DNA from 2 places in the Paenibacillus hexagrammi genome. Region 2 is predicted to be linked to the other one. Evidence: riboswitches for the same ligand, from Rfam matches in the RefSeq annotation. Region 2 holds a riboswitch; the other holds the start of a gene.
The links. A riboswitch is a leader RNA that binds a small molecule or an ion and turns the genes downstream of it on or off. The one in region 2 is predicted to bind FMN.
Positions count from the first base shown of each region.

Region 1: it holds a riboswitch for FMN, as region 2 does, so the genes downstream of both, ribD (bifunctional diaminohydroxyphosphoribosylaminopyrimidine deaminase/5-amino-6-(5-phosphoribosylamino)uracil reductase RibD) here and L0M14_RS28885 (DMT family transporter) in region 2, are expected to answer to the same signal.

Region 1 is NZ_CP090978.1:3,314,690-3,322,848, reverse strand. It holds gene sigF (RNA polymerase sporulation sigma factor SigF) at 1-89, shown strand, start outside; gene L0M14_RS15005 (DUF378 domain-containing protein) at 189-398, opposite strand; gene L0M14_RS15000 (stage V sporulation protein AA) at 572-1,207, shown strand; gene L0M14_RS14995 (stage V sporulation protein AB) at 1,204-1,626, shown strand; partial or broken gene L0M14_RS14990 (spore germination protein) at 1,665-3,265, shown strand; gene lysA (diaminopimelate decarboxylase) at 3,415-4,752, shown strand; gene L0M14_RS14980 (hypothetical protein) at 4,893-5,075, shown strand; gene L0M14_RS14975 (hypothetical protein) at 5,201-5,362, opposite strand; cyclic di-GMP riboswitch class II at 5,404-5,489, opposite strand; gene L0M14_RS14970 (peptidylprolyl isomerase) at 5,670-6,101, shown strand; FMN riboswitch at 6,159-6,344, shown strand; partial or broken gene ribD (bifunctional diaminohydroxyphosphoribosylaminopyrimidine deaminase/5-amino-6-(5-phosphoribosylamino)uracil reductase RibD) at 6,597-7,686, shown strand; gene ribE (riboflavin synthase) at 7,689-8,159, shown strand, end outside.
Region 2 is NZ_CP090978.1:6,283,838-6,291,996, forward strand. It holds partial or broken gene L0M14_RS28850 (VOC family protein) at 1-347, opposite strand, end outside; gene L0M14_RS28855 (TetR/AcrR family transcriptional regulator) at 538-1,191, shown strand; gene L0M14_RS28860 (SRPBCC family protein) at 1,258-1,677, shown strand; gene L0M14_RS28865 (NAD(P)H-dependent oxidoreductase) at 1,674-2,255, shown strand; gene L0M14_RS28870 (iron-containing alcohol dehydrogenase) at 2,461-3,624, opposite strand; gene L0M14_RS28875 (PaaX family transcriptional regulator C-terminal domain-containing protein) at 3,766-4,560, opposite strand; gene L0M14_RS28880 (YbhB/YbcL family Raf kinase inhibitor-like protein) at 4,716-5,672, shown strand; FMN riboswitch at 5,768-5,920, shown strand; gene L0M14_RS28885 (DMT family transporter) at 6,097-7,047, shown strand; gene L0M14_RS28890 (alpha/beta hydrolase) at 7,348-8,159, shown strand, end outside.

The sequences.
Region 1 (8,159 bases), 3.0 Mb from region 2:
TGGCAAGCCGACTAGGCATTTCCCAAGTCCAGGTATCGCGGCTGGAGAAGAAAATATTGCAGTCCATTAAAGATCAAATTGCGCAGTAAATGATGACGTCCTCCTTTCGAAAGGAGGGCGTTTTTCGTCCAAAAAAAGTAGCCACCCCTTAGCAAATAAATAAGGCGGTGGCTTTTTCGTACCGGGATTTATCTTGCCGCGGCATTCTCTTCAAAGTAAAAACGCACACAATATAAGCCGGCAAGTCCTACAAGTGAATAAACAATTCGGCTGATTCCCGAGGATTCACGATGAGAGTCACCGCCGAGCAGTGCTGAGACCAAATCCCACTCAAAAAGCCCGACCAACAGCCAATTCAGCGCCCCGATGATAACGAGGGTTAACGCTAATTTTGCCATTTCTATCACCCTTCTCAATGAGGAATAGTTTCTTCTCTCTTACTATTGCCAAACAAATAGAATTTTTATTCATTAGAGGAAAGGTAGGAGCATTTACCAGTTATTTGAGGGATTATTGCCAATCAATATTTTGCATACTACTCCTATACATGGATGGTAAAAGGAGTGAGAAGATGAGACAGGTCGAAGTCTCTCCGTACCTTTACATCCGGCTGCGCCGGAGGGCCCAGATTCGTAAAGGCAGCTTCGTACGTCTAGGCGATATCGCTCAGATGATTGTGGAGCCCGAATATGAAGAAAGGCTGAACCAACTCAACATTTATAAGTCGCGGCATGAAGACGGGAATCGCGTATTAATTGATATGATGCTGATCGTGCGCAAAGTAAAAGAACAATTCCCGGAGCTCCAAATTGAACATTTCGGCGAACCGCATGTGCTGCTTGAAATTTACACGGATAACAAGAAGCCAAGTCCTATGTTAATCGGGGTAGTCTGGTTGCTTCTATTTATTGGTTCAGGCCTTGCCATCATGAATTTTCATGCGGACGTAAGCATGATGCAAGTGCATCAGAGAATTTATGAGCTGCTTACCGGTTCTAGAGTCGAGCATCCGCTCATACTTCAAATTCCGTATTCGATAGGCATCGGAGTAGGGATGGTCATATTTTTTAACCATCTGTTCAAAAAGAAGTTCAATGAGGAGCCCAGTCCGTTAGAAGTGGAAATGTTTATGTATCAAGAAAATGTGAATCACTACGTTATTACGGAAGAATACGGAAAGATACACGAAAGGAATGAAATGAAGTGATTACGCAGATCGGCGAAGCGGCTTTGGCAGCTTTCATCGGCCTTGCGGGAGGCATCGCGGTCGGAAGCGGCATGGTTGCTTTCCTTGTGGTCCTTGACATTATTCCGCGTCTTGTGCAAATCACACATACTCACAAACAAATTCATACGTATGAAGCTGCGGTAGTTGCGGGGTCACTAGCATTCACCTGGATTGATCTCAGTGAAGTGCATTTCCACCTATTTCCGTTAAGCGCTTCGTTATTCGGTATGTTTGCAGGTTGCTTTGTCGGCATGCTCGCCGCTGCCTTAACGGAGATTATCAATGTACTGCCTATTCTTGCTAAGAGGGTGGGCATGGGCTCCTATATGATCCTTTTGCTTATGGCCATGATTTTCGGCAAGGTGGCGGGCTCCATCTTTGAATGGCTATTCTATTAAGGGATTTTATGAAGCGAACAACGTAAGGAGGACAAGTGATGAAAGTGATCGTGAGAAAGGGAGAAATTAAAAAAGGCCAGCAAGGTGCTGAGCAGAAATATTCTGTTGATGAAAATGGAAATTTACAGCCCTATGAACCTGAAATCGATATGACTGAAGAAGAAAAAGCACTCAAGGTTCAGGAGAATATTCCGGATCGTCTTCAGGATGTTCAGAGAGTGCTGGAAGAGCGGGTTGGTTTAAACAAAAGCTTCGATCTAGTCATGAGAGAGATGGTGTTCGGCAATAAGCGCGTCGGGATGTTTTACTGCAACGGCTTTGCCAAGGATACGGTGCTAACGGATATCATTACAAGACTCTCTTACGCTCCTTCCGAAAGTATGGAGGAGAATACGGTACAAGCCTTAACCGATCTCTTGATTCCGCACATACAGGTGAAATCTTACGAAAAGATGTCCGAAATCGTCGGACAAGTGCTTATGGGCGGTACCGCCTTCTTTATTGAAGGGGAGACCCAAGCCATTGCTGTGGACGCGAAAAACTATCCGGTTCGGTCCATTGCAGAACCCGATCTGGAGCGGGTTGTAAGGGGATCGAGAGACGGCTTTGTAGAAACGCTGCTGACGAACGTGACCTTGATCCGTAGACGCTTGCGGGATGAAAGATTGAAGCTGGAAATCATGCAAGTGGGGAAAAGGACGAAGACGGATATCTGCGTCTGTTATATCAATGACATAGCCGACGCCAATCTCGTAGAATCTGTGAAAGATAAAATCAAGAAGGTCGAGATCGATGGTCTGCCCCTTGCTGAAAAGCAACTGGAAGAAGCATTTATCAACAAGGGCTGGAATCCTTATCCGATGGTTAGGTATTCAGAGAGACCTGATGTCGTGTCAGCGCATTTGCTGGAGGGGCACCTTGTCGTGCTAGTGGATACGTCGCCGAGTGCGATGATCATGCCGACGACCTTTTTCCATCATGTGCAGCATGCTGAAGAATATAGGCAAACCCCGTTTATCGGCACCTATCTCCGTTGGGTTCGCTTCACTGGAATTATGGCATCGTTATTCCTGCTTCCGCTTTGGTTTCTGATGGTGCAGGATCCATCACTCAAACCGGCAGGATTGGAATTTATCGGGCCGCAAAAGAAAGCCATTTGCCAGTGTTTTTACAATTCCTCCTGGCTGACATCGGGATAGACTTGATGAGGATGGCGGCGGTTCATACACCGACTCCACTGGCGACTGCAATGGGCCTCGTTGCTGCTATTCTCATTGGAGATATTGCGGTCAAGACAGGTTTGTTTATCAATGAAGTCATTTTGTATCTGGCCGTAGCATCCATCGGAATGTTCGCGACACCAAGCTATGAGCTTAGCTTGGCGAATCGGATATCAAGATTGATTCTGCTTATTGCTGTAGCGATCTTTAAAGTCCCAGGCTTGGTTGTAGGCTCTACGATATGGCTGCTGCTGCTGGCCACTAGAAGATCCTACAACACTCCTTATATGTGGCCGCTTATTCCTTTCAATGCAAAAGGCTTCTTTGCAATTTTGGTGCGGCGTCCTGTGCTGTCAGGAAAGACGCGCCTGAGCATCACAAAGCCGATCGACGGTACGCGCCAACCGAAAAAGAAGTAGGAAATATGAAATCAAGGATACGAACGAGTAGAAGAGATGGGGGCATAGCCGCCCATTTCTTTTTATTGCCTGCGCCTGTATTGTCAAAAGCATTTGCATTATGATACTTTTAATTGTAATGCACATAAGGAAGAGGGGAAACAGGAGCTATGTATTTACACGGTACTAGCAAAATAAACAATAAAGGCCACCTCGAAATCGGCGGTGTCGACGCAACAGCTCTTGTCAGCGAATACGGCACGCCGTTATATGTTTTTGACGAAGCGTTGGTCAGACAGCGCTGCCGTGAATTTGTGAGCGCTTTTCAAGCGTCGGGGCTTAAATACCAGGTTGCATACGCAAGTAAAGCATTCATGGTGATGGCGATGTGCCGCATTGTTGAGGAAGAGGGCATGTCACTGGATGTCGTATCCGATGGTGAATTATATACGGCACTGCAAGCAGGTTTTCCAGCCGAACGTATTCATTTCCACGGAAACAACAAAACACCGGAAGAGATTGAAATGGCAATCGACGCCAGAATCGGCTGCTTTGTTGTAGACAACTTCGACGAGCTGCAGCTGCTCAATGCCATTGCAGGTGAAAAACGCCAAAAAGTAAACATTCTGCTGCGCATCACGCCCGGTGTGGAGGCGCACACTCACGAATATATTTCAACGGGACAAACTGACTCTAAATTCGGCTTCGATTTGGGGAACGGATCGGCGTTTCGTGCCATTAAAGAAGCTTCTGAGCAAGCACATCTGCAGCTTCTGGGAGTTCATTCCCACATTGGCTCCCAGATCTTTGAGGTGGAAGGATTCCGTATGGCGGCTGAGAAAGTAGCTGCATTTGCCGTTGAGGTGCGCAAGGAGCTAAGTGTGATCTTCCCTGTAATCAATCTGGGCGGAGGCTTCGGCATCCGTTATATGGAAGGAGATACACCACTTCCGGTTGCTGTATATGTAAAGGCAATAACTGACGCGATTAAAGAAAACTTCGGAGCGAACGATTATCCGCTTCCAGAGATTTGGGTCGAGCCGGGCCGCAGCATTGTAGGCGATGCCGGCACAACGCTTTACACGATCGGTACTACAAAGGACATTCCAGGTGTTCGTAAATATATAGCGGTGAACGGAGGCATGACCGATAACCCGCGGCCTGCCCTCTACGAATCGGAGTATGAGGCGATGCTGGCGAACCGGGCAACCGAACAACCGGAGGAGGTTGTCTCCATTGCAGGCAAATGCTGCGAAAGCGGAGATATGCTGATTTGGGACATCCAATTACCAAAAGTTCACGTTGGCGATGTGCTCGCGGTATCCTGCACAGGAGCTTATAACTATGCTATGGCAAGTAATTATAACCGCATACGTCGACCGGCTGTCGTCTTTGTTAAAGACGGTCAGAGTGATTTGGTTGTCAAACGTGAAACGTACAATGATATCGTTGGAAATGATGTCATTCCAGAACGAATGAAGCAAGTAAGCAAATCGGTTAGCTCATAAGGAATGAGGCTTTATCTACAAATTGGAGACTGCGCCAAAAGCAGTCTCTTTGCCTTTTTATGTGATGATTCAGCAGGCATAAACCCCTCTATGATCGAGCATAGTAACAATCGATTCGATAGATCAAAGGAGGAATGGACATGACATCGAGCAGAAATCATCAAGGCGCCCATGGGATTGGTCAAATCGAAAAACAGCTGAATCAACAGGCACAAGCGGCAGAGCTTATTCAGGGAGCTTGTGAAGCAGACCAGCATATACTTGCAGCTGCCAATCAGCAGGGATCATCGTTAGATGACATTATCGAGGTGCAAAACACGTAGCGAATAAATTATGGCATGCTGCCGGCTTAGCTCTATAGGACCGGCAGCTTTCATACATAAAGAAAAGGCGAGACATCTTCAGTGGGGAAGATGTACTCGCACAAATGAGGAGTTACATGGAGGAATTATGAAATCGTAGATAAGACAAGACGGGAGTGGAAGACTTTGGACGGAGGCTGTTGCTCATTAGTGTCCAATTGCTCCTGAAGCTGTTTTTTCCAAGCTTCAAGCGTGTCTGAGGAAATGCCTAATTGAAAGGCAATACGTTCACATTCGAGAATCTGCATGAAAGTTTCCTCCAGAAAAATCAAAAAGACCATCTTAGAAACAGAAGATGGCCGGTTGCACTACTAAGCTCCAACGTTTCCAAAGTGCCCAGATAAAAGAAACGTTTTCATCGCTTTCCATATATTAGCATCAGTTACATCATCAGTATAACAAAACGATCCATTCATTTCTGTGTGATATTTCACAAAAATTAGGGTAAGTGGCAGAAATGCTAACATCGTAGAGTGAACGGCAAACCGGTAAATTTGTGAAACGGATGCTTTCATAGTACAATAGGTTATTATTGTCTAAAGGAGTGGACCTTACATGGCCAAACAAGCAAAAATTACACTCGCCGGTGGCGAACAAGTCGTGATCGATCTATTTGAAAAGGATGCTCCGAACACAGTTGCGAACTTCGAGAAGCTTGCAAATGACGGTTTCTATAACGGTCTTGTGTTTCATCGCGTAATTCCTGGCTTCGTTGCACAAGGCGGTTGCCCGACTGGAACAGGAACAGGCGGTCCTGGCTACCAAATCAATTGCGAAATTAACCCTAACAAGCATGAGCGCGGCACATTGGCTATGGCTCACGCCGGCCGTAACACAGGCGGAAGCCAGTTCTACATTTGCTACCAACCCCAGCCACACCTCGACGGCCAACATACCGTATTTGGTAAAGTGGTCAAAGGTATGGAATATGTCGATGCATTTAAGGGCAGAGACAAAATGGAAAAAGTAGAAATCGTAGAAGTGTAAAAATAAAAATTACAGTATAGACAGGAAACACCTTCCTTTGTATACTGAACATATTGTGTATACCTTCGGGGCGGGGTGAAATTCCCCACCGGCGGTGATATGTCCTATACGGCGCAAGCAGTTAGGGCATTCAGTCCGTGACCCGTATTGAAGCGTTTAGCGTTATTTTTGCGACAGCTTCTCTGCGGCTGACCCGGTGTAATTCCGGGACCGACAGTATAGTCTGGATGGGAGAAGGGTGAACCACGATTATAGGTTCGATACACGTGTATGTTTTTTCCGTATGTAATCATCCGGGCAGTTCGTCTTTAGTGACGAAGTGGTTCCCGTTTTTTTAGCTTACCGGAAAAACGCTTGCACGTTTCATCGCAGCTTATTTCGTGCTGATCTGATCTTATAATGGCCCCTATCCAACTCTGGACGGGGCTTTTTGTTTTGTTTTGAAAGCGAAGGGGTGAGAAATGTTCCGTGAAGCTGTTAGATGATGAATCTTACATGCGTTTGGCACTTCAAATGGCAGAAAGCGCCTTAGGTCAGACCGGCATTAATCCGGTGGTTGGCTGCATCCTGGTTAAGGATGGACGCATTATCGGCATGGGCGCGCACTTGAAGCGCGGCCAAGGGCATGCCGAAGTCCTCGCTCTGCAGATGGCCGGCGAGGAGGCCAAGGGCTGCACGGCTTACGTCACACTGGAGCCGTGCAGCCACTACGGACGGACGCCGCCCTGCAGCGATCGGCTCATTGAAGCCGGCGTCGCCCGCGTCGTCGTCGCCGGGATGGACCCGAACCCGCAGGTAGCCGAGTTCGGGAATCGAGAAGCTGCGCGCTCACGGTATTGAGGTGAGCGTTGGGCTTCTCGAGCAGGAAGCCGCCTCGATCAACGAGGCGTTCCGTAAGTATATCGTCACGAAGCAGCCCTTCGTGACGCTCAAGACGGCGAGCACGCTGGACGGCAAGGTCGCCTCGCGCATCGGCGACAGCAAGTGGATCACGGGCGAAGCGTCCCGCGCTGTCGTGCATGCCCTGCGCCACCGGCATCAGGGCATCATGGTCGGCGTGCAGACCGTCATCGCCGACGACCCGCTGCTCAGCGCGCGCGGCGACGTACCGGCTGTGCAGCCGGTACGGATCGTCGCAGACTCGCTGCTGCGCACCCCTCTCGGCGCCCGTGTGCTGCAGGAGCAGGATCGTCAGCCGACGATCCTGCTCGCCAGCGCACAGGCGCCGGCGGAACGCCGCGCCGCGCTGGAAGCGCGCGGCGTGACGGTGCTCACCTGCGGCAGCGGCCCGCAGGTGGATTTGACACTCGCCATGCGGCTGCTGGGCGAGCGGGAGATCGGCTCCATCCTCCTCGAGGGTGGAGGTGTCCTGAACGGCGCCATGATTGAACGGCGCCTGGTCGATAAGCTGGTGCTGTTCTTTGCACCGAAGATTATCGGAGGCGGCGCAGCCGCACCGGACAATATCAGCTTCGAAGGCTTCGAGCTGATGAGAGACGCATTGACGCTTGACCGCGTGAAGGTCGAGCAGTTCGGTCAAGATGTATGCTTGACCGGATATCCGGTCTATGAAAGTGGGGAGTAATCGTGTTTACCGGAATCATTGAGGAAATCGGCAGCATGCGCCGTATCCATAGTCAAGGTCAAGCTATGGTACTAACGATTGGGGCTAATAAAGTGCTCAAGGATGTGAAATTGGGTGACAGCATAGCCGTGAATGGCGTATGCTTAACGGTGGTTTCATTTGACTCTGACTCCTTCTCTGTCGATGTCATGCCCGAAACGTACCGCAAGACAAATTTGCGCACGCTGCAATCCGGAGCACGGGTTAATCTGGAACGCGCCATGGCGGCAAATGGCCGATTCGGAGGTCATATCGTGCAAGGACATGTCGATACGACTGCAGTAATCGTGTCCCGTAAGCCGGAAGAGAATGCGGTGGTGTACCGGTTCGAGCCGGAGGATAAGGACTTCTTTAAATACATGCTGCCAAGTGGTTCAATCACCATTGACGGTATTAGCTTGACAATTGTGGAGGTAACGGATGCCTATGCTTCC
Region 2 (8,159 bases):
GATCCGATTGCCGAAAGGATCATCGATATAAAAGCGATCTGCTCCTTCGAGCGCGTCATCGTCTTTGACAGGAACGCCCTGCTGTTCCAAATGATTCCGAAGCGCAGCAAGGTTTTGTACTTCCAAGGCAGGGTGAGCTTTAGTCGCAGGTGTGAAATCGGCCTGTACGCCGATGTGCAGCTGGTGCTTCCCGCATTGAAACCAGACGCCTCCGCGGGCTTGGAGTTTGGCAGGCTTAGGGATCTCGGGCATACCGAGAATACCGCCCCAAAAGCACGAGCCTTTTCCTCGCAGCCTGCAGGTGCAGCTAATTGAATATGGTCGATACCGGCGAATTGGTAGCTCATGGAGAATTCCTCCTATTACACGTTGTTTCATTTGATGAAACCAAGTTTCATAATTTTATTTTACACCAAAATTGAAGGATATGCCAGCTGTTCCTGTCCGTTATAATCTCCGCGGCCAAGTAAAGCGGTTTTCTATCTTCCATGCTATCACGTATACTAGTATAAAAAACTCTTGGCAGGGTGTGTGAACATGTCTCCACGAACAAAGAAACAAAACGAATCTATTCGAGAGCAGCGGAAGCAGGAGATTCTGCAAGCTGCGATTTACGTATATGTATTAAAGGGCTACTCGGCCACGACGTTGAGTGACGTTGCGGACCAAGCGGGTCTTGCACATGGACTGGTCTATTATTATTTTAAAAATAAAAAGATGCTATTTCGTGAGTTGTATGAAAACATGATGGACAGGTCTCTTTCGTACACGACAACATATTTTGAACGAGATGCACCAGTGCTCGAAAAATTCGAAGATTATGCTTTCCTCATCTGCGAGCGTATTATCGAGGATCCTCTGACTCAGCGTTTCTATATGAGAATTAGTCTGGACTTACATCACTTATACGAGCCTGAGGAATTATCGCCGTTCGAATGGATGAAGAACTTTATGAAGCCGATGGCACAAGCCATTGAAAGTGGCATTCATCAAGGTATGATCCGACAGGGGGACGCCTATCTTTTGGCCATGCAATTTTGGGGAGCTGTTTCCCAAGGCTTGAGTTATTTAGATCAACGACTTCAGGAGCTAACCTCCATAGGGTTAACGGAGATAGAAATTAAAGAGGAAATAGGTGAGAAAATCCGGCAAATTGCCCTGTCGTCAGTTGCTATTTTTAAACTGGGGTAATTTCCCTATTTTATTATTGACTGAGAACTCAATCAAAAATATAATGTAGGCAAGGAGCGTGATATTTTGCCAACTATTTACAAAGAAATTTTAATTGATGCAAGGCCCGAGCAAGTATGGGATGCAGTTCGCGACGTAGGTGCTGTCCATCGTCGGCTTGTTCCCGGTTATACCGAGGATACCCTAATGAACGGTTATGAAAGAACACTTCTCCTGCCAAAAGGCGGTAAGGTTCGCGAGCTCATCGTCTCTATGGATGAAAAAGAACGTCGAATGGCCTATGCTGTCATCGAGGGTGGCATGCCGTTATTGCATCATCACGCTTCCTTTCAGGTTACCCCACATGGTAATACATGCTCCAAGCTCTTATGGATCACTGATTTTCTTCCGGAAGATTTTTATACCGAGATACAAGCGCGCGTAAATCGAGGGGCGGAGGTCATGAAAGCGACCATCGAAGCTGAGGTTAATGGAGGGATTCAATGAAAATTCTGGTCGTTGCGGCTCATCCGAATATCGAGCAATCACGAGTAAATCAGCGCTGGTTGCTGGAATTGAGAGGACATTCTGATAAAATTACGGTTCATGAACTATATAAACGGTATCCTAATTTCGTAATTAACACGGAGGCTGAGCAAGAGCTTATTGCCAAGCATGACCGAATCGTATTGCAATTTCCCATCCAGTGGTACAGCACACCGGCGCTGCTCAAACAATGGCTCGATGATGTGTTTACAACGGCTTGGTTGTTCCGTACTGGTGGCAAGGCTGTTGCGGGAAAAGAGTTCGTACTTGCCATGTCGATTGGAGGCGATGAATCGGCCTACCAGTCAGGAGGCTTAATTGGATATACAATTAGTGAACTGATCCGGCCCCTGCAGGTCTTTTCCAATCAGGTTGGCATGACGTTCCTGCCGCCATATCCATTTTATGGTGCGGTCAAGGCGGCGGATGGTCAAATTGAACATAGCGCCACCTCTTATGTGAGCCACATTACTTCTCCTGATCTCGATCCTATCAAAGTCCGAAATCGCATGCTGAGCGAAATGAGCAAGATCCAATAACAAGGTCTTCAGTCGAGGCTGTTACGCCGCCACTGGTCACCACATGACCGTCCCGAACTACGCGAGCACAATCTCTATGAGGGTTTTTACTCCAGAATTGAGCATCTTGCAGCTAGTTGTTCAGACCTTTCCACCAACTCAAAAAGCCCGCTTAACTCCTTCCTAGTGGAAGCAGGTAAGCAGGCTTGCTTTTTAATAGCATTCCTTACAAAGACATGCGGTAAATATTCACGACATCCTCACGTGTCAGTTTTTTGAAGTTCCCAAAATCACCGTACACCATGGCTTTATCGGCCATCGTTTCGATCGTGGAGTCATCGATGTCGTAGTCGGCCAAGCGGCTCGGTGCACCGATCGAAGTAAAGAACTGACGCAGCGCGGCGATGCCTTCTTCCGCTATCTGACGATCGGACTTGCCGCTCTCCTCAATACCGAACACGCGCACCGCGAATTGTTTGAAACGGGCAACATGGGCATCCAGTGTATAGGTCATCCAGTTCGGGAACAAAATGGCCAGACCGCCGCCATGCGGGATATCATGCACAGCCGATACGGCATGCTCCAGATTGTGCGTAGCCCAATCGCCGCGAATGCCCATGCTGAGCACACCGTTCAGCGCCATCGTGCCGCAGTAGAGAATGGTCGCCCGGGCATCGTAGTCTTCAAGATTCGCGACAAGCTTAGGCGCTGTATCGATGACGGTGCGGAGAATCGTTTCGCAGAATCCGTCCTGCACCGGCGTGTTTTCGCCATGGTGAAAATATTGCTCAAAGACGTGGGACATGATGTCTACCATGCCATACACGGTTTGATTGGCGGGTAGGGACTGCGTATGCACCGGGTCTAGAATTGAGAATTTAGGGAAGGCATAAGGACTACCCCAACCCAGCTTTTCTTTTGTCTCCCAGTTAGTAATAACAGAACCGGAATTCATCTCCGAGCCCGTGGCTGCAATGGTGAGCACCGTACCCAGGGGCAGTGCGCCTGTAGCTGCGGCTTTGCGGGTGACGATATCCCAGAAATCCCCATCATATTTAGCTCCTACAGCGATAGCTTTCGCGCAGTCGATCACGCTGCCGCCGCCTACGGCCAAGATCAGATCGATCTGATGACCGCGGCACAGATCCACGCCTTTATGAACCGTTGTAAGACGCGGATTCGGCTCTACGCCGCTAAGCTCCACAAGCGTTGCTCCCACCTCATCAAGCAGCCTCAAGACACGGTCGTAAATGCCATTTTGCTTGATGCTGCCTCCGCCATATACGAGCAGCACGTTCTTGCCGTATTTAGGCACTTCCTTTGTTAGCTGGGATAGCTGATCCTGTCCAAAGTAAAGTGTCGTTGGATTATGAAAAGTAAAGTTGTTCATGCGTCGGTTCCTCCCAACTGAATTTGGCTTTACCTTATCCATTGTAGCTAACTTGGAGGTGAAAGCAAAATCAGGCGGAAAGGCGCATCCCCCAATTGAATCTAACCCACTTACACTCAATGACACTAGTTCTCAACTACGCTAGGACCGTACAAACTGCGCATATAACGAGTTTTCTGGAATAGCCCGAGTGAGCCTATCCATATGTCCTAGAAACGTTTGCAAGATGGTTCGGCCCTCCCAGCCCTCCGGCAGCAGCTCCTCCGGCAGCATAGGGTCAGCCAAATAAAGCTCACTGATGACCTCTCCCAAGTGAAGATAGCAGACGAAGAGCTCCAAGAGCTGATCACTGTGCCGAAGCGCTGCGTCCATTCTGGGTTCAAACTCCTGATGGAACCAGCTCCGTTTGTCCTGATAGATACCGGCTACTTGCTCCAGTCCCCATAGTGATACCGCGTCGTTAGGTGTAAGAGATTTGCCTTGAATCGTTCCCTGAAATTGAGTGACTCGGCCATGCAGTTCATACTTTTCGATAAGCTGAGTAATTTCCTGGCTGTAAGACCATGGAGCAATGTAGACGCTGTTATACAGGAGGCCGAAGCCTGTTTGTAAAATGTCTGCGCGGAACTGGTCGCGTTTTTTACGTTCGCTTTCCGGAATTTCGAGCATGACCAAATGCCAGTTTCCATCCCAAGTCCGGGAATACAGCAGGGGCTTTTGATTAATGGAATAAATAAAGGCTCGGCCGCTTTCGGTGATTTGGTAGCTCGAGCGGGACGGACTGACCGCATACCCCTCTTTCTTGAGTCGGGATAAGCCATTGCGGATATACGCGGCTGAATAGCCACGATGTTCATAAATGCGAATAAGCTCCTGGGACTCCATACCTGTGGAGCGCGAGAGCAAAAATAACAGCTGTTTTTCGATGGATAACAAAATAACCTCACGTCCTTATTGACATAGGTAAATTTTACATATAACATAAATATCAACGATCGTTGTTATATTGATTATAAATTAAAAACTGTTCTTTGTTTTATTTTAGCGCAAAAATAAGCGGAGCGGTAAAAAAATGATTGGGAGTGGGAACAATGGGGAAAACATTTCGTACACGTACATGGTTGGTAACAGGAATTTTATTGGCGCTGAGTATCGCACCGGCCGCTGTTTCAGCAGAGGAGACCGCTGCAGTGGTTAAAAAAGATGTCATGAGCAACGTGAGCAACTATTTACGCTGGAATACGCCGGTTACGATTAAAGTTGGGCAGACTGAGCTTCCTACAAAAGGCTTGATGAAAAATACAGAAATCTTGGTTCCTTTCCGAGAAGCGGTGGAAGCCGGAGGCGGTAAAGTGACTTGGGATGACAAGGACCAGACTGTGCATGCTGTGATGGGAAGTAAGGAGGTCAGCCAGCAGCTGGGGGATACGAAGGTTGTAGTGAACGGAAGCAGCTATGTGCTGGACCATGAATCCGAGCTGGTAGACGGTGTGCTGATGGTATCGGAGCGGGTTCTGCCTCTGGCCATTGACGCTTCGCTTCACTGGGATTCAGCTGCCCGCACGCTGACAGCATCTTCCGAACAAAGCGAAGGCGGCCTTCAAGTACAGAGCTCTGCGTTCCAAAAGTATGGGAATATCCCTGTGAAATATGCTCACGGCGGTGTGCCTGGAGGACAAAATATCAGCTTGCCGGTCAGCTGGAGCCATGCGCCGGAGGGGACGAAATCTTTTGCCGTGGTGATGTACGACCTGCATCCAATCGCGGACAATTTCATCCATTGGAGCGTGTTGAATCTTCCTGCTGATACGAAGGAGCTTGCAGAGGGAGCAGCAGGGTCGATCAAAGACGGAGTCGAATTGAACAGCTACTTTGGTATGGAGCCTCCAGCCTATTCGGGCGATCATCTTTACCGCTTGGTCGTCTATGCGCTGGATACCGAGAAGCTGGATGTTGAGGGTGCGCCGGTGTTCTTTGAAGAGCTGGAGCCTCAGTTGGCTGCTCATGCGCTGGGCTTCGCGGAGTACGACGGATTTTTCAAGCAATAAGATTAGCAGAGTCGCGTTGTAAAAGAACACAACCTATATTTCCAATAATCCTTGTCGGAATTAAAATCGTGTTGTATAATGCTGTTTAATTGAATAAGGACCTTCGGGGCAGGGTGAAATTCCCGACCGGCGGTAATGGTTCACCGTTTGAACCTGAGCCCGCGACTCGCTTGATGCTTTGAGGCAAAAGCGACTGACTTGGTGTAATTCCAAGGCCGACGGTACAGTCCGGATGGGAGAAGGTCAATAACAGACAGGGAGACCCGCGTTTTTGTAAAAAAATGCAGGGGCTCCGGTCTGTTTGTGTATGCCCCGTTATCTGATCGTTTAGGTGACGGGGCGTCTTCTTTCGAAGTGTCCTATTCAACCCACATTACAAGGCTTTTCCGATTCGAATTCGGATAGCCGCAGGAGGTCGTTGAATATGGAAAAAAGTTTGGCCATGGGGGCCGCTGTGACCGGTGAACGGACACACACGGCTGCTAACACAAGGAGAGGGATATGGCTGGTAGCGGCTGGTGCTGCGTTATGGGGGATCGATCCGCTGTTCCGCATCCTGCTGCTGAAGTACTTTACTTCTTCGCAAATCGTGCTTTTCGAGCATTTGCTGCTGATGATCTACGCGCTGCCTGTGCTGTGGCTGCACCGCAGCGAGCTGAAGGGCCTCCGCGCTAGCCATCTGGGCGCGCTGCTCTTTATTTCATGGGGCGGCTCGGCGCTCGCCACCATTCTGTTTACATCGGCATTCGCCCATGGCGATCCGAATGCCGTCCTGCTGCTTCAGAAGCTGCAGCCGCTCTTCGCTATCCTTATGGCGCGCCTCTTGCTGAAAGAGTCGCTGCCTGCCAAGTTCCCGCTGCTGCTGCTCATGGCGCTAGCGGGAACCTACCTGCTGACCTTCGGCTTAGGCAGCCCGGTCAGCAGCTTGTCCGGCATGGCCGCGGTCGGCGGCCTGCTGTCGATCGGAGCCGCTGCCCTGTGGGGCGGCTCCACAGTGATGGGCCGACTGCTGCTGGGCAAGATGCAGTTCGAGACCGTGACTGCGCTGCGCTTTGCCTGCGCACTCCCGCTGCTGTTCGCCCTGACTTCGGTGGGCGGAAGTGACCTGCAGCCCTTGGTCGGCGCCCATGACTGGCTTGCCGTAGGGGGCAACCTCCTGCTGCAGGCATTTCTGCCAGGGCTGCTGAGCCTGCTCTTGTACTATCGCGGCCTGTCTGGAACGAAGGCCTCGTATGCTACGCTAGCGGAGCTCTTCTTCCCGGCCATTGGATTAATCATCAACTGGCTGGTCTTCCACCAACCAGTTACAGTGGCTCAGTTGGTCGGGTTTGTGCTCATTTGGGTGATGCTGATTCAGCTGTCCAGACAGCGGTGAGCTTGAGTTTCTTCTATAGAAGAGAACGAATACGAATTTGAAGGCTCTGCTATGTGCGGAGCCTTTTTGAATTTTTTTACGGTTGTCAGTTACAAGCGGAACGTCTGCGGTAAGAGCCTCATATCTATAACTTCTTCCTTGTGCTCAGAAGTATCGATTAAGACAAGGGCAGTCATAAGTATGCCTGAAACTGAAACCCGCGCGTACCAAATAAGACGACCACAAACCCTTACCTATTGACGCCAAGCATAAACCCATTTATTGTGGTAAAAAATGGGTATTTTTACAAGGGGGACTTGGATGTACGGTGTAATAGCTAGACTGTTGATCTTGACGGCAATGCTGTCACTTGTAAGCTGCAGCCATAAAGCGGAGCAGCCAGCTGCAGCTGCAGCCTCTGCGCAGGCTTCTGTAACGGAAGAAGCGAAGCTCATGCAGCCTGGAGTCCATTCAGTGACATTTTTCAGTAAGTCCTTGCAGCAGGAGATGAGGATGAACGTTTACCTGCCTCCGGGTTATACAGCAGAATCACAGGAGCGCTATCCCGTCTTGTATCTGCTTCATGGCTATACAGGTAACGAGCAGGGCTGGCTGCCGGGGCTTGGCACGGATCAAGCGGCTGATGCTCTGATCGGTTCTGGAGAGATTGTTCCACTAATTATTGTCTCCCCGCAAATCAATAACAGCTACGGAATCAATACTGCGGATACGACGAGAAGAGCTTGTTCCAGCTGTATGGATGAGGGCAGGTATGAGGATTATTTGTACCAGGATGTCATTGGCTACATCGACAGCCATTATCCGACTTTAGCGGACCGGAAGAATAGGTTTATCGGCGGTTTATCCATGGGCGGTTTCGCGAGCTTGCATCTGGCCTTCGGACACCCGGAGCTATTCAGCAAAGTGGGTGGACATAGTCCGGCCGTTTGGCTGGACACGTTTGTGAATGCGGGCGGCTTGAAAGCCTGGCTATATCCGAATGAGACGCTTAGGATGGAGCGGGATCCGATTGCTTTAGCCCAAACGAAAGATTTGCAGGGAATGCGAGTGTATCTGGATTGCGGTGACGAGGATAGCTACCGGTTTTATGAAGGGACGGAAGTGCTCTACAA